Regions from separate parts of the Mucilaginibacter sp. P19 genome, predicted to be linked through region 1. Evidence: riboswitches for the same ligand, from Rfam matches in the RefSeq annotation. Region 1 holds a riboswitch; each other region holds the start of a gene.
What was found. A riboswitch is a leader RNA that binds a small molecule or an ion and turns the genes downstream of it on or off. The one in region 1 is predicted to bind S-adenosylmethionine.
Positions count from the first base shown of each region.

Region 2: it holds a riboswitch for S-adenosylmethionine, as region 1 does, so the genes downstream of both, ACQ86K_RS13985 (O-acetylhomoserine aminocarboxypropyltransferase/cysteine synthase family protein) here and metH (methionine synthase) in region 1, are expected to answer to the same signal.
Region 3: it holds a riboswitch for S-adenosylmethionine, as region 1 does, so the genes downstream of both, ACQ86K_RS06375 (TlpA disulfide reductase family protein) here and metH (methionine synthase) in region 1, are expected to answer to the same signal.

Region 1 covers NZ_CP192586.1:6,595,306-6,602,391, forward strand. The annotation lists gene ACQ86K_RS32525 (methylenetetrahydrofolate reductase) at 76-1,032, opposite strand; partial or broken gene metH (methionine synthase) at 1,260-4,963, opposite strand; SAM riboswitch class I at 5,168-5,277, opposite strand; gene ACQ86K_RS32535 (Bax inhibitor-1/YccA family protein) at 5,410-6,141, opposite strand; gene ACQ86K_RS32540 (hypothetical protein) at 6,289-6,855, opposite strand; gene murQ (N-acetylmuramic acid 6-phosphate etherase) at 6,958-7,086, opposite strand, start outside.
Region 2 covers NZ_CP192586.1:2,882,683-2,889,768, reverse strand. The annotation lists gene ACQ86K_RS13990 (homoserine O-acetyltransferase family protein) at 1-498, opposite strand, end outside; gene ACQ86K_RS13985 (O-acetylhomoserine aminocarboxypropyltransferase/cysteine synthase family protein) at 589-1,908, opposite strand; SAM riboswitch class I at 2,155-2,265, opposite strand; gene ACQ86K_RS13980 (trans-sulfuration enzyme family protein) at 2,492-3,607, opposite strand; gene ACQ86K_RS13975 (hypothetical protein) at 3,704-4,222, shown strand; gene mqnE (aminofutalosine synthase MqnE) at 4,316-5,509, shown strand; gene ACQ86K_RS13965 (histidine phosphatase family protein) at 5,621-6,247, shown strand; gene ACQ86K_RS13960 (menaquinone biosynthetic enzyme MqnA/MqnD family protein) at 6,261-7,004, shown strand.
Region 3 covers NZ_CP192586.1:1,343,091-1,350,176, forward strand. The annotation lists gene ACQ86K_RS06355 (DUF6597 domain-containing transcriptional factor) at 107-736, shown strand; gene ACQ86K_RS06360 (helix-turn-helix domain-containing protein) at 664-921, shown strand; gene ACQ86K_RS06365 (YybH family protein) at 993-1,373, shown strand; gene ACQ86K_RS06370 (isocitrate lyase/PEP mutase family protein) at 1,575-2,363, shown strand; SAM riboswitch class I at 2,667-2,780, shown strand; gene ACQ86K_RS06375 (TlpA disulfide reductase family protein) at 2,902-3,471, shown strand; gene ACQ86K_RS06380 (SusC/RagA family TonB-linked outer membrane protein) at 3,807-6,989, shown strand; gene ACQ86K_RS06385 (SusD/RagB family nutrient-binding outer membrane lipoprotein) at 6,996-7,086, shown strand, end outside.

The DNA of each region.
Region 1 (7,086 bases):
CCGTTGCATGTCGGCGCCCTCTCATTTTATTAAATCTGGGCATGGTTAGCCTACAATCGACATTGTGAAAAGTTCTTAAAATATCGCCTCCGCAATCCTTTTAGTAGGCCCGGCGTTACTCATGGTATAAAAATGCAGTACCGGTGCGCCAAAAGCAATCAGTTCTTTACACTGGTTAATCATCCATTCAATACCTACCTCTTTTACATCCTTTTCGGTGGCACAGGCGTGGATAGCATCGCTCAGATCTTCCGGAATATCAATATGGAATGTCTTTGACAGCGTAACCAATTGTTTTGATGATGTGATCGGTTTCAGCCCCGGAATAATAGGCACATTGATACCGTTGGCCCGGCAACCATTTACAAACTCCTTGTATTTACCAATATCAAAAAACATCTGGGTTACAATGAACTGTGCACCCATTTCTACCTTTTGCTTCAGGTATTTAAAGTCGGTTTTAAGGTTCGGGGCTTCAAAATGCTTTTCGGGATAACCGGCTACGCCAATACAAAAGTTTGTTTTGGCTGTATTGCCATGGTCCTCATGCAAATAAATACCGTTGTTAAGGTTTACTACCTGCTGCAGCAAATCGGTAGCATAACAATGGCCATTAGGCGTAGGTACAAATGATGAATCGCCAAGGCGCGCATCGCCACGCAATACCAGTACGTTTTCGATACCTAAAAACTCTAATTCTATAAGGGCGTTCTCGGTTTCGTCTTTGGTAAAGCCGCCACAAAGCAGGTGGGGCACGGTATCAACCTTATACCTGTTCATGATAGCCGCGCAGATGGCAATAGTGCCCGGGCGTTTGCGGTACGATAGTTTCTCGAGCAAACCGCTTGGATGCTGCTTGTAAATAAAATCCTCGCGCAGGGTAGTAACATCAATAAACGGAGGTTTAAACTCCATCAGCGGATCAATAGCATTATAGATGCCCTGGATACTTTGCCCCTTTAAAGGCGGGATCAGTTCAAAAGAAAAGAGTGTTTTGCCATTGGCGTTTGCTATATGTTCAGGTATTTTCATTTGACCCCTAACCCCCAAGGGGGAATTTTTTTATTTAAGTTTTATAATTACAATTTAAGTTCCCCTCTTGAGAGGGGGCGCGGTGGAATTGTGTGTTGGCGGGGTGTATTATGTGGCGTTTATTTTTCGCTCCGTTAACACACCCCTCCACCCCTCTCAAGAGGGGAATCGCACAAGCCCTCGCTTTGTCGTTTCTTCCCTTACTCCCCCTTTAGGGGGCCGGGGGGCTAATAATTAATATTCGGCCCTAACCATCTTTCCACATCCTCCAATGGCATTTGTTTACGGATAGCATAATCCTCAACCTGATCCTTACTGATTTTACCCAAGCCAAAATATCTTGCCTGCGGATGTGCGAAGTAGAAACCGCTTACCGATGCGGCCGGCAGCATGGCCAGGCTTTCGGTTAGGTGCATGTTTGCGTTGTCTTCTGCTTTTAGTAATTCAAACAAGGTGGTTTTTTCGGTATGGTCCGGACAGGCCGGATAACCCGGTGCCGGACGGATGCCCTGGTACTCTTCCTTGATCAGGTCGGCATTGCTTAGCTGTTCGCCTTTGGCATAGCCCCAGTATTCCTTACGTACCAGTTCGTGCATTTTTTCGGCAAAAGCTTCGGCAAGGCGGTCGGCAAGGGCTTTGGCCATAATGCTGTTATAGTCGTCATGGTCGGCCTCAAACTCAGCAACCAATTCATCACAACCTAAACCGGTTGTTACCGCAAAGCCGCCGAAATAATCAGGCACACCGCTTTCTTTTGGTGCGATAAAATCTGACAAGGCATAATACGGATCATTCTTCACCTTTTCGGCCTGCTGGCGTAAGGTATGGATGCGATTTAAAACTGTTGTGCGATTTTCATCGGTATATAATTCAATATCATCACCTACGGCATTGGCCGGCCAGAAGCCAATTACACCTTTTGCGGTGAACAGTTTCTGGTCAACAATACGTTTCATCAATACCTGCGCATCATCAAATAGTTTTTTGGCTTCAACGCCTACAAACTTATCGTCAAAGATCTTCGGATAGCTGCCGCGAAGTTCCCAGGTATGGAAAAACGGCGTCCAGTCGATATAAGGCAGCAACTCTTCCAGCGGGAAATTCTCAAATACTTTGGTGCCTGTAAACGCGGGTTTCGGCGCCACATCGCCATCCAGGCTAATCTGGAATTTACCGGCACGGGCTTCTTCGATAGTTACAAAACGCTTGTCCGATTTTTTGTTGGCATGTGCCTCGCGGGCTTTGGCATATTCATCCTTAATGCCCTGGATATAGGCATCCCGGTTGTCCTTGCTCATTAGATTGCTGCAAACGGTAACGCTGCGCGAAGCATCCAAAACGTGAATGGCAGCCCCGGAGTATTGCGGCGCTACTTTTACGGCAGCGTGAATGCGCGACGTTGTAGCACCACCAATGATTAGCGGAATGGTAAAACCTTCGCGTTCCATTTCCTTGGCAAAGTGCACCATTTCATCAAGCGATGGGGTGATTAAACCACTTAACCCAATGATATCAACGTTTTGCTTTTTAGCCTCTTCAATAATGCGTTGCGCGGGCACCATCACCCCAAGGTCAATCACCTCAAAGTTGTTACAAGCCAGCACTACGCCAACTATATTTTTGCCGATATCATGTACATCGCCTTTTACGGTGGCCATTAACACCTTGCCGGCGTTGGCGCGCTGATCGGCATTTACGTTGTTCTTTTTTCTTCCTCAATAAAAGGCAGTAGGTAAGCCACAGCCTTTTTCATTACACGGGCTGATTTTACCACTTGTGGTAAAAACATTTTACCGGCACCGAACAAGTCGCCTACGATATTCATACCGTCCATCAACGGACCTTCAATAACCTCAAGGGGTTTGCTGTAGGCCTGGCGGGCTTCCTCCACATCGTCGTCAAGGTATTCAACAATGCCTTTTACCAGCGAGTGGGAGAGGCGCTCCTGAACGGTGCCTTTGCGCCATTCTTCGTCGCGTACTACTTCTTTGCCTTTACTTTTGATGGTGTCGGCAAACTCAACCAGGCGCTCGGTAGCATCCGGGCGGCGGTTAAGGAGTACATCTTCTACAAGCTCCAAAAGGTTTTTCGGAATTTCCTCGTAAACCTCCAGCATCCCGGCATTTACAATACCCATATCCATACCCGCTTTAATAGCATGGTACAGGAAAGCCGAGTGCATAGCCTCGCGCACGGTATTATTACCCCTGAACGAGAATGAAATATTACTCACACCGCCGCTCACTTTAGCGTGCGGCAGGTTTTGCTTGATCCAGCGGGTAGCTTCAATAAAATCAACCGCGTAATTATTATGTTCTTCCAGGCCGGTAGCAACTGTTAAGATGTTTGGGTCGAAAATAATATCCTGCGGGGGAATCCTACTTCGTTCACCAGTATATCGTATGACCGTTTACAGATCTCGATCCGGCGCTCCAGTGAATCGGCCTGACCGGTTTCGTCAAAGGCCATTACAACGGTAGCAGCGCCATAGCTTAAGATTTTCCGGGCCTGTTCCTTAAATTTTTCTTCGCCCTCTTTAAGGGAGATAGAGTTCACGATACCTTTTCCCTGTACGCATTTTAAACCAGCCTCAATCACCGTCCATTTGGATGAGTCGATCATAATAGGCAGTTTGGCAATATCCGGTTCAGAAGCAACCAGGTTCAGGAATTTTACCATCACAGCCTCCGAATCAATCATGCCCTCATCCATGTTAATATCGATGACCTGCGCGCCGCCTTCTACCTGTTGCAGAGCAACACTTAGAGCTGCCTCATAATCTTCGGCGAGGATCAATTTGGAAAACTTTGGTGAACCGGTGATATTGGTACGCTCACCCACATTAACAAAAATGCTTTCGGGTTTTATGGTAACGGATTCCAAACCGCTCAGGCGCATGTCCGGCTCAATTTCCGGAATGGGGCGGGGCGGATATTTGGCAGCCTTATCGGCAATACATTTAATATGCTCGGGCGTGGTACCGCAGCACCCACCAACTATATTAACCAGGCCGGCTTTGATAAAATCGTCAACCTGATGAGCGGTTTCATGCGGAGTTTCATCGTATTGACCAAACTCGTTGGGTAAGCCGGCGTTTGGATAGGCCGAAATAAATACACCTGCCTTTTCAGAAAGCTCGGCAAGGTGCGGACGCATTTCCCGCGCACCCAAAGCGCAGTTTAGGCCTACTGATAGCAGGTTGGCATGGCTTATCGAGTTCCAGAAAGCTTCGACAGTTTGCCCTGAAAGGGTACGGCCTGAAGCATCGGTAATGGTTCCTGAGATCATGATCCCGCCCGAATTCCTGAAAGCAGGAAAATCCTTGCCTGCAGCTTTACACTCCTGCTCATAACGTTTTATGGCAAACAGGGCTGCTTTTGCATTCAGGGTATCAAATATGGTTTCAACCAATAACAGGTGCGAACCACCGTCAACCAAACCGCGTACCTGGTCATAGTAGGCCTCGGCCAGATCATCAAAGGTAACGGCGCGATATCCGGGGTCGTTAACGTCTGGCGATAAGGAAGCAGTACGGTTGGTTGGCCCGATGGCACCGGCAACAAAGCGCGGCTTTTCGGGGGTGCGCCGGGTATATCTCGTCGGCTACTTCGCGGGCAATGCGTGCACCCTCGTAGCTTAGTTCATAAGCCAGTTCTTCCAGGTGATAATCGGCAAGGGAAATTACCTGTGTGCTGAAAGTGTTAGTTTCAATGATATCCGCACCGGCATCCAGGTATTCGGCATGGATGGCTTTGATAATATCAGGGCGCGTGATATTGAGCAGGTCGTTATTGCCCTGCAGGTCGCTATGATGATCGCGAAAACGCTCGCCACGAAAATCCTTCTCCGTGAGCTGGTACCTTTGAATCATGGTACCCATTGCTCCGTCAATCACCAGGATGCGTTTCTGTAATTCTTTTCTAATGTCCATTTTTTGAGATGTGAGATATGAGATATAAGATGTGAGACCTTGGCAAAAAGTCTTTGCCAGATCCTTAAATCTTTAATCCCATATATCTGATAAAAAGACACTAAACAGGCAATTGGAAAAAGCAGATGCTATCTCAAATCTCACGTCTAATATCTCAAATCTAAATACAGCTTATCTCGAAAAGTCGGGTGTTGTTATGACTTTCGCTTATCTGTCCGGGCGCGTAATTGCCGCCTGGTAGAATGTAGCACCTTGTGAAGCACAGGTTGCTAAGACATCGCAGGGTCTAATCCCTCCGTCTTTCTCCATAAGCACTGCAAAGTTGCGCAATAAAGTTATCATTTGCAAGTGTATAACGTACGCTAAATATCATAGCTAAGCCACATTGTTAAACAAAAAAGCCGCCTTTTGCGGAGGCAGCTTTATGATTGAATTTCTTAATGAGATTATCTTCTTCTGCCGAATAAACGGAGGATCATCAGGAAAAGGTTGATAAAATCAAGATACAAAGTTAAACCGCCTAAAAGGGCCATTTTGCTTGTTGATGACGTGCCATATTCAAGACCGGCTCCTATGCGTTTTAGTTTTTGAACGTCGTAAGCTGTTAGTCCAACAAATACGGCGATGCCAACATAGCTAATGATGTATTCTAACTGGGAGCTATGCATAAACATATTAAATAATGATGCCACAATAATACCAATGAGCCCCATCATCATAATCGATCCAAATTTGGTCAGATCTGTGTTGGTGGTATACCCGGCTACAGCCATTATACCGAAAACAACTGAGGTTGTAATAAATACGCCAAGTACCGAACTTTCTGTAAATACTCTTAGTATATAGCTTAAGCTAATGCCCATAACTGCAGAAAATGCAATGAATAGCAATGCTGCAACACCGTATGATAAACGGTTAAAGCCAAATGATATAATTAGTACGAAAGCGAGCGGTGCAAACATTACAATAGTACCTAAGCCAGTATTGCCACCTGTTGCCGGGTCCCTAAGCATTTCATATAATGCCTGGTTGCCTGAAAATATGAACGCGCATAAAGCCGAAAGGCCCAGTGCGACAAACATCCACATAAATACATTAGCTATGAATTTGCGGGATGCATCCTGTTCATTTAATTGTATTACGTTTTTATAAACGTATTCGGGATCTTTAAATTCCATTTTGTGTTAAAAATTATAGTACGAATATATAAATAAAAGGTGAATGCAGCATGAAGAAAGGTGCAAGACTATTAGAGTCAAGAGGCAAGAAGAAGTCTGGCTACCTGTTGGCGCTTTCCTGGCTCTTGACTTCTTGAATCTTGATTCTCAATTCAATCTCCTCATCAACTGCTCCTCCACTTTTTTGAAAACCTGTATGGGTTTCAGGGTACGCCAGCCAATGCTATCGAGTTCGCCGCCAAAATTGATGTAATAGTCGATATTGCTGTGTTTAAATTCGTCTATCACGTGTTCGCGGAAGTTGATGCCTGCTATCCAGCCGTCCTCTACATCCTGGAACCACTCTTCGTAATAGCAATCATCGCTTGAATGAAAGTTGAGTACGTTTTCGCCGATCAGGATAAAATGAGTGATGCCATTATCTATCATCAGGTCGAGCAGCTCACGCTTCAGCATCATAATGTCGTTATTGATGGCATCATTCCATTCACCTATCAGCTCAATAATTGTGTAGCCTTTATCATAATCGGCAAAAAGCACTTTTAAATAAAGGGTATTGGAGCCGAATGAGTCCCATTGCGGGTGCAGCAGGTAATTGTATACCTGCTTGTCAAATTCAAATTCGCTGTATTCTGTCGCATAAAAAGGCGAAAACTCATCTTCCGATGCCACGTAATCGTCTCTCCAGCGGTAATATGGTTCAATATCGTGCATGTTTTTGATTTCAAATTGTCTGAACCCGAATTTTTTGAATTTGAGAATTTATCGAATACAAGCATCTTCAAATTTCCAAATCAACACATCTTCAAATTCAGTTTATTTTTTTAAATAATGATCAACAGCGCTTCGTACGCTGCCGTATTGTTTCAGTAACCCGGCTGCTTCCTCTTCGTTCAGCCCGGTTTCGTCCATTACCATGCGGGTGCCCCTGTTCACCAATTTGTG
Region 2 (7,086 bases), 3.0 Mb from region 1:
TGGCGAGTGCTTGGCGTTGGTAGCTATCAGGATCAGATTTTTGATCCGCTCTGGCTCAATAATAGCCCATTCCATAGCCTGTTGGCCACCTAACGAACCTCCAATTAATACACTGATATTATTGATGTTTAAATGCTGGGCAAGCAACTGGTGCGCTTTAACCATATCCCTTGTAGTAAACTGGGGATATGAAAGATAATATGGCTGGCCGGTAACCGGGTTAATGCTCAACGGACTTGTAGTGCCGTAAGGAGAACCCAAAATATTGGCGCAAACTATAAAATGCTCTTCCGGGTTAAAAAAATAACCCTCGCCAATAAGCCCTTTCCACCAGTCAAATACATCGCTGTTGGCAGTAAGCGCATGGCAAACCCAAACAACATTATTTTTCTCCTTATTTAACCGGCCATAAGTGTGAAAACCTATTTCTAAACCTTCAATTGTACGGCCCGATTCAAATTCAAAAGTATTAGTGTATTTAAATATCTCTGCGTTCATTCTGTTGTTTTGTTATTTCAGGTGCAACCGGTATTTCCGGCTGCAACCTGCAATAACGTTTACTATATCACTTAAAAAAACTATACATTATTAAACTAACTCACCCTCACCTTGCTTGATTTTTGCAAAAGCCTGCTCAAAATCAGCTTTGATATCGTCAATATGCTCAATACCAACAGCCACTCGCAATGAAGCTGGCGTAACACCGGCCGATAATTGCTCTTCATCAGATAATTGCTGATGTGTTGTTGCTGATGGTTGTATGATGAGCGTTTTTGCATCGCCCACATTGGCTAAATGACTAACCAGTTTCAGGTTGTTGATCAATCTGCTAGCCTGCTCTTTACTCCCCTTAATCTCGAATGACAATACGCCACCGAAACCATTCTTTAAATATTTTTTAGCCAGCTCATGATATGGCGATGATTCCAGTCCCGGGTAATTTACACTTGCCACCTGTGGGTGCTGCTCCAGCCATTTGGCCAGTTGCAGGGCATTATCAACGTGACGTTGCACACGCAGAGAAAGTGTTTCAAGTCCCTGGATATTCAACCATGAATTGAACGGAGCTTGCGACGGGCCGAAATCCCTTAATCCCTCAACACGGGCGCGGATAATAAACTGGATATTGCCAAACGGGCCTCCAATGCCAAATACATCGTTAAATATCAACCCGTGGTACCCCTCAGATGGTTCAGTGAATTGCGGAAACTTACCGTTACCCCAATTGTAATTGCCTGCATCAATAATGACGCCGCCAATACTGGTACCATGTCCGCCAATCCATTTGGTTGTTGACTCAACAACCACATCAGCGCCATGTTCAATAGGGCGGAAGAGGTAACCACCGGCACCGAAAGTATTATCAACAATTAATGGCAGGTCATGTCTTTTGGCAACTTCGCTCACCTTTTCAAAATCGGCAATGGTAAAGCCCGGGTTACCAATGGTTTCCAGGAAAATGGCCTTTGTTTTATCATCAATAAGCGCCTCGATACTGGCCGCAGTATCATCTTTGGCAAAGCGTACTTCGATACCCAGGCGTTTGAAAGCTACTTTAAACTGATTGTAAGTACCGCCATATAGGAAAGGTGAAGTAACAAAGTTATCGCCAACCTGTAAAATATTATTAAGGGCAAGGAATTGGGATGCCTGGCCAGAGGCTGTTGCCAGCGCAGCTACACCGCCCTCTAACGCCGCGATGCGTTTTTCAAACACATCGGTAGTAGGGTTCATAATGCGGGTATAGATATTACCAAACTCCTTTAATGCAAATAAATTTGCGCCATGTTCGGCGCTGTTGAATACGTATGAAGTAGTTTGATAAATGGGCACAGCGCGTGAACCTGTTGTTGGATCAACTTCCTGGCCGGCATGCAATTGTAAGGTTTCGAATTTTAAGGCAGACATAGTTGTAATTTTTTAATGTGTTTAATTTAGATTTTGAATGTTTAGATGAATTTGGAAAGCCGGTTTAAAAACAACCGGTTTAAAAACACGCTTTTTTCAGAGAATGAAAAACAGGAGCTTGCTAAGCATCAACAGCAGCAACACATACAAATACAGCCAATAGGGGAGCTAATACGTTGTATGTTACCGTTTGCGGTGTAAAAAGTGTTGCGTTGCGTAAATTTAATTAAACTTTTCATGGTTATAAATTTATATTCCCCGGTGTTATTTGCCGGGACAGGAATTGGCACCTTCTTCAACATTGAAGGGTTGCCAGCGGGTCATTGAGCCTGATCTCTCGCCGCTTCTTTATAAATCAACACCCGAACTATGTGCGGAGGATTGATCGACGTTGGTATCACTACCAAATAATGTTGCGAATATAAGGGATTGTGAGGTAATATACCAAATTTTATTTCTTTTTAAGGTTAAACGTAAAAGGCCAAAGGCAAAAGGTTCATTCGAGAACAATTTTAAGCTTAGACAAATGCAGCTACCTTTCGCCTTTAACCTTTATCCTTTTACCTTATTTACCTTAAAAGGCCTAAGCAAGGGCCTGCTCCATATCAGCTATTAAATCATCGATATGCTCCAATCCAACGGAAACCCTTAGCAGGTTTCGTGGTGTTTTGGTATCCGGCCCTTCAACAGTAGCGCGGTGTTCTATTAGGCTTTCAACACCACCAAGGCTGGTAGCTTTGATGAACAATTTAAGCTTATTAATAATGTTATGCGTGTCATTCTCATCGCCTTTAATAGTAAAGGATAACATACCGCCAAAAGCCAGCATCTGATCTTTAGCTATATCATGCTGTGGATGCGATGGTAAACCGGGATACATTACCTGTTCAACATGAGGGTGCTGTTCAAGATATTCGGCAAGTAATTGAGCGTTTTGTACATGGCCCTTTACGCGATATGGCAGGGTTTTGATGCTGCGTACCAGGTAATAACAATCCATAGGCGAGGGGATAGCGCCGCCCATTTCCTGCACCTGGCGAATTTTTATCCACCAATCGTTGTTCTCTGCAGTAATCAAAACGCCGCCCATCAGGTCGCTGTGTCCGCCAAAATATTTAGTGGCTGAGTGCATAACCATATCCGCGCCCAGCTCAATTGGTCGCTGGCACATAGGGGTGGCAAATGTATTATCGCACAAAACTTTAATGCCTTTTGCTTTGGCAATAGCAACCACCCTTTTAATATCGGTTATTTTAAGCAGGGGGTTCGATGGTGTTTCTATCCAGATCAAACCTGTTTCGGGCTTGATGTGCTGTTGTAAAACCCCGGTATCGTTTACATCAATAAAATCGAAGGTAAGGATGCCGGCAAAAAGGGTTTTAAGCTGATTACGTAAGCCATGATACATATCATCAGGAGCGATAATGTGCGTGCCAGGCTCCAATGATTGAAATACCGACATCCCGGCCGCATTACCTGATGAAAAGGAAGCTGCTTCAACACCTCCCTCTAACTTGGCCAGCACATGCTCCAATGCGTGACGATTGGGGTTCGATGAGCGACTGTAAATATAACCTGCCGGAAAACCGCCATCCTCACCGCGCTCAAACGTGGTTGACATAATAATGGGTTGTATAACGGCCCTTGTTGCTTCATCAACATGGTTACCGGCGTGTATGGCTATAGTTTCAATTTTCATGGCATAATGTGTTATCGCCCAAAATAAACAAGAATATTTGTTATTAGCTGTAGCGTTTTTATATTTTTTGCCGAATAGGTTTAAAAGCCAAACCGCATGAAAAAGTGCCTTATCTTCCTGTTTGTTATTATTGGGCTATCTGCCTGTAAAAAAGATGCTAATGATACCGCTTATGACAAAAGCTATAAAGCATGGCAAAACTTTAAGGCCGAAAGCAAAAATTCATACACTTATACTGTTAACGCCGGTTCAGTTTTCGGTTATGGTTCTGAAACGGAGATTACTGTTCAAAATGGGGTTGTTACAGCGAGGGATTTTTTATCGTATGTTTTGGAATATAAAACTGCAAATATACCCCCTGTTAAAACTATCAGGGAACAATGGCATGAGGATAAAACTTCGTTAAAACAGCACAGTTCAGGTGCTGCATCAATAACCCTCGACCAAGTTTACCAGAAAGCAAAGAACGAATGGCTATCTGCAGATAAGAAAAAGAATACCATTTATTTTGAAACCAATAATAATGGCATGATATCAGGAGCCAGTTATGTACCTAATGGTTGCCAGGATGATTGCGCGATAGGCATCTCCATAAGCGAGATCAAGGCTCTGTAACTTTAATGTAATTTACCGTGAAATTTGGCCGATATGTGTCATAACGCATATTACTTTTGTGCTTTTTAGTACCTTTGACCAAATTTTTAATTGATGCATAATTCAGATAATTTACAGTTTTTACTTAACGATCCGAATTTATCTGCTGATTTAAAGCATATTGCTCAAAAAGTTCTTGACAAACAACGCATCACTTTTGATGAAGGCGTTTTGCTTTATGAGCAGGGCGAACTTGGCTATCTTGGCACTTTGGCTAATTACATCCGCGAGGAACGCCACGGCGATAAAACTTATTTCAACCGTAATTTTCATATTGAGCCCACCAACCTTTGCGTTTACGACTGCAAATTTTGTTCATACTCGCGACTGCTGAAACAAAAGGCGGAAGGGTGGGAGTACACCATGGATGAAATGTTCAACATGGTTACCAAATATGATGGCGAACCGGTTACCGAGGTTCACATTGTAGGTGGTGTGCTGCCGCAATATGATGTGCCTTTTTACCAGGAACTTTTCGCCCGCATCCGCGCGCATCGCCCGGAATTGCATATTAAGGCATTAACCCCGGTTGAATATCACTACATCTTTAAAAAAGCCAAAATTGATTACGCCACAGGCATGCGCCTGATGCAGGAAGCAGGCCTGGATTCAATCCCCGGCGGTGGCGCTGAAATTTTTGATCCCGAAATAAGGGACCAGATCTCGAAAGATAAATGTACTGCCGATCAGTGGTTGGCTATTCATGAAGAATGGCACAAGCTTGGCGGCCGTTCAAACGCTACCATGCTTTACGGGCATATTGAAGCATATAAACACCGTGTCGACCACATGGAGCGTTTACGCCAGTTGCAGGACAAAACAGGCGGTTTCCAGACATTCATTCCGCTTAAGTTCCGTAATAAGGATAACCAGATGTCGCACGTGCCCGAGGTTTCAGTGATTGAAGACTTGCGAAACTACGCCGTAGCCCGCATCTACCTGGATAACTTTGATCATATTAAAGCTTACTGGGCTATGATCAGCCGTACTACCGCGCAACTTTCGCTTAATTTTGGCGTAGATGATATTGATGGAACATTAGATGATACCACCAAAATCTACTCAATGGCCGGCGCCGAAGAGCAGCATCCCGGCATGAGCACCAAACAAGTAGTAGAATTAATTAAACATGTGGGCCGCCAGCCTATTGAACGTGACACATTATATAACGTAGTAACGGATTATACCAACTTTGTGTTCGGCGACGAACCGAAACCGCAGTATTACAAATTACCGGTAATTAATTAAGCTTTTTAAGCTGAAAGCCAAAAGCCGAAAGCTTAAAGCAAAGCAATAAATTTAGCATAGATAAAAGCAAAAAGCTTTAAGCCTTCGGCTTTCAGCTTTGGGCTCAAGAAAATGGTACAAAAAACTTTATATATAGTACGCCACGGCCAAACTGAGTATAACAAACTTGGTATTATACAGGGCCGCGGTGTGGATACCGATTTAAATGACGAAGGTCGTAAACAGGCCTGTCAGTTTTTTGAGGCTTATAAAACCGTTCCGTTTAATAAAATTTACATATCGGCGTTAAAACGTACCCAACAAAGCATTCAGCCTTTTATCGACCTCGGGATACCTTATGAAAAGCTTTCGGGACTGGATGAGCTGGCCTGGGGCATTCACGAAGGCCAGTCGCCAACTATCGATAATAAGGCCGCTTTCCTGCAGATTATGCGTGATTGGCTGGATGGCAAGCTCGACAGTAAATTTGAAGGGGGCGAAAGTCCGCTTGAGGTTGAGGTGCGTCAGCGTGAGGCCATGGAGGTGATTATGAGCCACCCCGAAGAAAAAACGGTGCTTATATGTATGCATGGCCGTGCTTTGCGCCTTTTGCTTTGTATCCTTACCGGTAAACCCTTATCCGAAATGGATAACTTTCCGCACCAAAACCTGGTATTATATAAGGTAACCTACAATGGCGAAAGGTTCGAAATTATCGACTTTAACAATGCCGAACATCTCAAACATTCCGAAGAATAGAAATAGCGAATTTGTGAACAAGATTAGAATATCAGCAGTAAGCTACACTAATACCAAACCCTTTTTATACGGCATTCAACATACCGACATTATTAATAAAATCGACCTGAGCCTTGATATCCCGTCAGATTGTGCCCAAAAGCTTATCGACGACGTGGTTGATATCGGTCTGATCCCGGTTGCTGCAGCACTGAGTTTGCCGCAATGGGAAATTGTTTCTGATTACTGCATTGGTGCCGTAGGCGCGGTAAACTCCGTTTTTATTTTCAGCAATAGTGATATTAAGGACGTAACTACTATTCAACTCGATCCGCAGTCGCGCTCCTCAAATAATCTTGCCCGCGTGCTGCTGAAAAACCACTGGTTGGTAAACCCCAAACAGTTAAGTAATGCGCCGGATTATGCTCAATCTGTAGATGAGAAAACTGCCTTTGTACAAATAGGCGACCGTACCTTCGGTAAAAAGCAGCAATACAAATATGTTTACGACCTGTCCGAAGAATGGCAAAAAATGACCGGCCTGCCATTCACCTTTGCAGCCTGGATAGCTAATAAACCTATCCCTCAGGATTTTATGGACGAGTTTAATGAGTCACTAAAATACGGTCTTGATCATCGCGAAGATCTGTTTAAACAACTACCCATGCGTGATGACTTTGACCTGGTCGACTACCTGATGGTTAAAATAGATTATGATTTAACAGCGGATAAAAAGAAGGCCCTGTACCTGTTTCATGATTATATAAAGGCGTTGTAATCTCTGAACCTGGATTTGGGTGGATTTTTAGGATTACAGGATCAGAATTGTTTGGTTATGTAATCCAATAATCACATAAATC
Region 3 (7,086 bases), 1.5 Mb from region 1:
TTAAACAGATATTGCCTTTAAGCTTTATGCCTTCCGCTTTAAGCTACTAAAAATATGTTCCGTTTTTTACAATTTGGGAACTTCGTTGTATCCTATATTTGTAATCATGGTTTTCAAAGAGCTGCTTCCGGAGCCAAGGCTACAGCCTTACATTAAGTGCTTCTATCTGTATGAATCAGATTCGGACAGAAGCTATGATGATATCGTGTTTCCGAGCGGGACCATGGAAGTGATCTTTAACCTCGGTGCCGGAAACTGGAGATCAAAGAAAGGCGATACATTTTTTACCACTCCTCCTGTAGAGCTCTGGGGGCAGATCACTAAACCCTTAGCAATACAATCGGTAGGGCGAAATATCATGCTGGGCTTCCGCTTTTACCCGCACTCGGCAGCTTATTTTTTTGATGAAAATGTATCGGAATTTAACAACGAAATTGTTGATGCCACGCACGTATTCGGACCTAAATTAAGAACGCTTTATTTAAAATTATTGGAGACCGCCAACCTGAATGCGAAGGTGTCCATGATTGAAGATTATTTGTGGGGCCGTTTATCGGCATCCGAAAAAAGCATTCGAAGATCAAATTTATCGGGGATATCGTCAGTAATCTTAAAAAGAATTACAGCGGCGATAATATCCTGTCCATTTCCAGCCGTTATAACATTTCCTCACGGCACCTTAATACCCTTTTTTCGCAGTATACAGGTTTACCGCCAAAATTATTTTACAAAATAAACCGCTTTCAGCATAGCCTTAGCCTGGTTAGCGCTAATGAAGAAAAGCTAACGAATGTAGCCTACAGCGCCGGTTATTTTGACCAGGCACATTTTATAAAGGAATTCAAGCTTTTTACAGGTTTTACACCTAACTCATTTGCTGCTCAGGCGTCGCCTATAAACCAGGCCCTGGCGGGTAGTTAATACTCTTCCGTTTTATACAATTTTGGGCTATTCGAGCTACATAGTTTTGCTGATATAAAAAAAACAACAAAATGAAATCAGCAAAAACACCACAGGAAGTGCACGCAGTACTTGCGGCCGCTTTTAACACCAAAGATGTAAATGTAGTTATGAATGTGTATGATGCCAACGGTATTATTTTTCCGGAACCGGGAAAAGAAGTATCAGGCAGGACCCAGTTTGAAGAGGCTGTTAAAAGCATCTGCGCTGTGCCCGGAGTAATGGAAATCAAAACAGTTTACTGTCTGCAATCAGGCGATGTAGCGGTCGGCCGATCGGAGTGGAGCATTACCGACAATGGCAAAACACAGATTGCCGCAAAAGGGATAGAGTTAATGAAACAACAATCCGACGGCAGCTGGAAAATTGTCATCGATCACGCATTCGGAGCCGAAGCTAATCTCGTAGCCTGATTTAAATTCAGAAACAATAATGGCCGGTTTACCCGGCCATTATTGTTTCACCTTTCACCTTTCACCTTTCACCTTTCACCTTTCACCTTTCACCTTTCACCTTTCACCTTTCACCTTTCACCTTTCACTAATCTCTTCCGTTTTATACAATTTTTAGAAAAATGCTCAAGCTAATTTTGAGCATAAAATAAACACAAAAACATGAAAAATAGATTCAATGAATTTTTAGCGCTGCATCATAAAACCGAACCTTTGCAGATTGGCAATGTATGGAACGCTCAAAGCGCGCAGGTTTATGATAAGTTAAACTTTGAGGCAATTGGCACGTCAAGTGCCGCTGTAGCAAGCTCATTAGGCTTTGCAGATGGCGAAGAAATGAGTTTTGATGATTACCTGTTTGTAATCAAAAGGATAGCGGCAACATCATCGGCCATGTTAACTGTGGACCTGGAGGGAGGTTATGGTGATACAGCGGAAGTAATCTGCGATAATATCACAAAGCTATATGATATCGGCGTTGTGGGTATTAATATAGAGGATTCGATAGTGATGGATGGCAAGCGAAGTATCGTTGATGCAAATGAGTTTGCCATGAAGCTTAAACAGATCACCGAACTGTTGGCTAAAGTAGGTGTACAGGTGTTTATAAATGTGAGAGCCGATTCCTTCCTGCTTGGTTTACCTAACGCGTTGGAAGATGCTTTAACCCGCACTAAGCTTTACCAGGATACAGGTGTGCATGGTTTGTTTTTTCCCTGTATCACCCAAACAACAGATATTGAACAAATAACAGCCTTATCGCGCCTTCCGGTTAGCGTAATGTGCATGCCCGGACTTCCGGATTTTAAAGCGTTACAAAATGCCGGTGTTAAAAGGATCAGTGCAGGTCCGTTTTTAAACATGAACATTTACCGGTCACTGGAAAATTTGATCGAAAAAATAACAACCGAAAATAGCTTTGCAGCCCTTTTTAACGGGACTGCCAGTTAACAGGCGAATAAAAGTGCTAAATAATTAAAAAGCTAATTGTCTTGTTTTATCTTATTATAAGGTAGTTTAATAATCTGCAAAACAAGTTTAGGTTAAAGTCCCGGCAGCGAACGTTAGGGACTTTTGTTGTTATGGAATTTATCTTCAAAAAGTTTCAGCTAATCCAATCAGTAAACAAATTCTGTAAATAAGCCTGCAGAACTTTAAAGTGTTAATTCATTTTATTGCAATAATTATATAAAGTCTATGGTTTTAGTAGAATTTATATATATTTGCATCGTCAAATCGGTTCTTTGAATATTTTAATTATCAAGAAAGACTGAGGGAAAGGCCCTGTGATGTCTTAGCAACCTGTAAGCCCACTGTTATAAAGGTGCTAATTCCTGTCTGCCCAAAATAGGGTAGAAAAGATAATGTAATACGCTATGGCCTTGTATAGTGCAAGGTGTTGTATACTTCTTTTCCCTCTTCATTTTTCTTGCTAATTAAAATATTGAAAATATCACCGGGATGATATTACGGTTTAACCTGTATAGCAATGAACATTAAACAATTACTTTTTACCTGTTTGCTTTTCATAACAACATTGCCGGCTGTTGCGCAGACCACCAAGGCAATTGATCCGACAGCTGACGACCGCGGTTATATCATAAAAACCGGTGATCTTGCTCCTGCCGATTTTGAGCTCGTATTGACCAATGGTACAAAAACTTCTTTAACGAAGTTGCGTGGTAAGGTGGTTATCCTGCAGTTTACCGCAAGCTGGTGCAGCGTATGCAGAGAAGAAATGCCGCATTTGGAAAAAGAGATCTGGCAGACTTATAAAGATAAAGGCCTTGTTTTAATAGGCGTTGACCGCGATGAACCGCTCAACAAAGTAAAAAGTTTTCACCAGGTCATGAATATAAGCTATCCGTTGGCACTCGATCCTGGTGCTGAGATTTTTGGCCGGTTTGCCAGCAAAAAGAGCGGTGTTACCCGCAATGTGGTTATCGATCGGGATGGGAAAATTGTTTACCTCACCCGCTTGTACGATAAACAGGAATTTGCATCCATGTTAAAAGCTGTGGACGCTTTGGTAAACAACAAAACAGCGTCTATCAATTAAAAAGAATCTATCAGTACTTATTTAATACCCGTTTTATGAAAACAGAATCTACTTTTTTACACAAGAAAACTTTCGTTTCGGAAAGCCAGTCAATCTGCAAATCCTTCTGTCTCAATATGCAAAGCATGCATTGTTGCTGTTAATCATTTACAGCATGCATGGTGTTTAAATGCGGGCTTGCTGCAGCTTGTCTTAGCTTAATAATTACCATCCCCTAATCAATTCTTTACAGTTACGATAGGCTTATGAGCCGGGCAAATTATGCCCGCTAAGGCGATAGCCATGTCTTTTGTACTGGTAAAGGCATCAAAAATTAATCTCAATTATTAATTATCATGTTAAAAATTTACAAGCTATTACTGGCAATTATATTGCCTTTTATTCTCGTCCAGACGGTTGCGGGGCAATCCGTTAAAATTAGCGGAGTGGTAACCGCCAAATCCGATGGGTTGCCGTTGCCGGGCGTTAGCGTATCTGTTAAAGGTAAAACCACGGGTGCACAAACCAATGTTGATGGTAAGTTTATCATCAACGCCAATGTTAATGATGTGCTTAGGGTTAGCTACATTGGCTTTACAACCCAGGAGATCCCGATTACGCAAGGAATAACTACCTTAAACGTGGTTTTGGTTGAAGCACCAAATTCTCTGAATGAGGTAGTGATAACGGCCCTCAATATCTCAAAGGATAAAAAATCGCTTGGATATGCAGTACAAGGGCTTAAATCGAAAGATATCTCTGAAGCTAAGGAAACCAATTTTGTTAACGCGCTCACAGGTAAAATTGCCGGTGTGCAGGTTACCAACAGCCAGGGCGATATGGGCTCATCCCGTATCATTATCCGTGGAGAAACGTCTATCTCACGGGAAAATCAACCTTTATTTGTAGTTGACGGGGTTATTGTTGATAATAGCCAGTTTTTGGGCACTAATGGTTCAAGAGATTTCTCCAATGCCATTTCTGATTTAAATTCTGAAGACATTGAATCGGTAAGTGTATTGAAAGGCCCGAATGCAGCTGCGCTTTATGGTTCACGTGCAGCCGCGGGTGTTATCCTCATCCGCACTAAAACAGGCAAAGGGGCAAAAGGATTAGGTGTTACTATAAACTCCAATACCAGCTTTTCAAACGTACAGGTATTGCCCGAATATCAAAATCAATATGGTCAAGGCTCAAATGGGAAATTCAGCTATGTAGATGGTAAAGGCGGCGGCGTTAACGATGGTGTTGACGAAAGCTGGGGCCCTGCTTTGGATGGTTCACTGATTCCACAGTTTTATTCAAATGGGCAGGCCGTACCTTTCGTGGCACACCCCGACAACGTAAAAGATTTTTTTAAAACCGGTGTAACACTCAATAATGGCATTGCTATTGCGAGCAGCAGCGATAAAAGCGATTTCAGGTTATCCTATAATAACCTGCACCAAACCGGTATTGTACCCAATACCTCACAAGGCCGTAACTCTTTTGCTTTAAACTCAAGCTATCGTATCAACAATAAATTGACCGTTAATACAATTGTTGATTACAGTAAAGATGATGCTGATAACCTGCCTGGTGCATATGGAAAACGTGCAACCAGCACCATGCTGCAGTTTACCTGGTTTGGCCGCCAGGTTGATATCAACAGGCTTAAAAATTACAAGGATGCCAATGGTAATACCTTTAACTGGAATAATAGTTACTATAGCAACCCATACTGGCTGGCTTATGAAAACACAGTAGACCAACACAAAAATCACCTGATAGGTAGTATCGAGCTGAATTACAAAATCATTGACGGTCTATCAGCAAACTTCCGTACCGGTACCGATTATTATAATGACCGGCGTAAGATTAAAGTAGCCTACGGCACCAATGGAACACCGTTTGGCTCATACGAAGAGGATGCTTACAGCGTAAACGAAAATAACACCGAAGCCAGGTTGCAATACACTAAAAAGCTGAATAACGATTTTTCGCTTGATGTATTTGGTGGTGGTAACATAGCTGTGAGGACGACCGAAAATAATGATCAGTTGGCTCCGAAACTTGCAGTTGCTGGCTTGTACACGCTGAGCAACTCCCGCGATCCACTGGTCTCTACAAATTACTATGGGAAACTTAAAACCTATAGCTATTTTGGTTCGGCACAGCTTGGTTTCAGAAATTACGCGTTCATCAACTTCACAACCCGTAATGATTGGTCGTCAAGTTTACCGGCAGATGCCTTGTCATATTTCTATCCCTCCGTAAATGGCAGTTTAATATTATCTGAAGCATTAGGCATTAAAAGCGATGTACTTAGTTATGCTAAATTAAGAGGTGGGTGGTCAAAAGTAGGTAAGGCGACAGATCCATTTCAGTTAATTAACGTTTATACATCTTCAAACCTCTTTGGCTCAAATCCGCAACAGAGTATATCTAATATTGATCTGAACGATCATCTTAAGCCTGAAACCACTACATCGGCAGAGGCCGGTTTTGAATTAGGCTTTTTCCATGATCGCGTACATTTAGATGTAAGTGCTTATAACACCAACAGTATTAACCAGATCCTAACCGTACAGGTAAGTTCATCAACCGGTTTCAGCCAAAAAGTAATAAACGGTGGCCGTCTTAATAACAAAGGTATCGAGGTTCAGTTAGGTGTTACGCCAATTAAATCAAATGGATTTACCTGGGACATAACTACAAATTACTCGTTAAACCGTAGTAAAGTAGCTTCGCTTGATGCCGATGGCCGCTTACAGAGTGTGGTATTAGGCACTGATCGTACAGTGCAGGTTTTAGCATCGCTTGGTCAGCCTTATGGTGCTTTGTATGGTACCGCATACACACGTAATGCTTCAGGTCAGATTATTATCGACGCTAATGGTACACCTGTATTTAATACCACCAAACGTTATTTAGGTAAATTCACTCCAAATTGGTTGGGAAGCATCAATAACAGCTTCTCCTACAAAGGGATTAACCTGAGCTTTTTGGTTGATGCACGTTTTGGCGGATCCATTTATTCAAACACCAACCGTACAGGTACTTATACCGGCGTGTTGGCTTCTACCTTACCTGGCCGTGGCGCTGCTAACGGAGGCTTAAGTTACTATTACCCGGGCAACAATACTTCGGCTGCTGCTGTGCAGGTTACCGGTGCAGCCCCTGCGGGTGTAACCGTTTATAATGATGGTATGATATTTAAAGGCGTTAAGGCCGATGGTTCGCCAAATACCACTATTATCCCTGCGCAATCATATTACAAAGGCTTTACCAATATTGACGAAGCATTTGTTTACGATGCCTCATACATCAAGCTTCGCGAAGTAAAACTGGGATACTCTTTACCTGCTAAATGGGTGAATAAGATTGGTTTCCAGGGAGCTACATTTTCGGTAGTTGGCCGTAACTTGTGGATCATCCATAAAAACGCACCGAATATTGATCCGGAAACAGCCTTTAATGCAGGAAACGGACAGGGTCTCGAAGATCTTACCCTGCCTACCGTGCGTAACATCGGTTTCAACGTAAACCTTAAATTTTAAAACATCATGAAACTTAAATATATCAGCATATTATCTGCCGCGGTTTTATTATCGGTAACATCGTGCAAAAAGGATCTGTTAAAGATCAATCAAAACC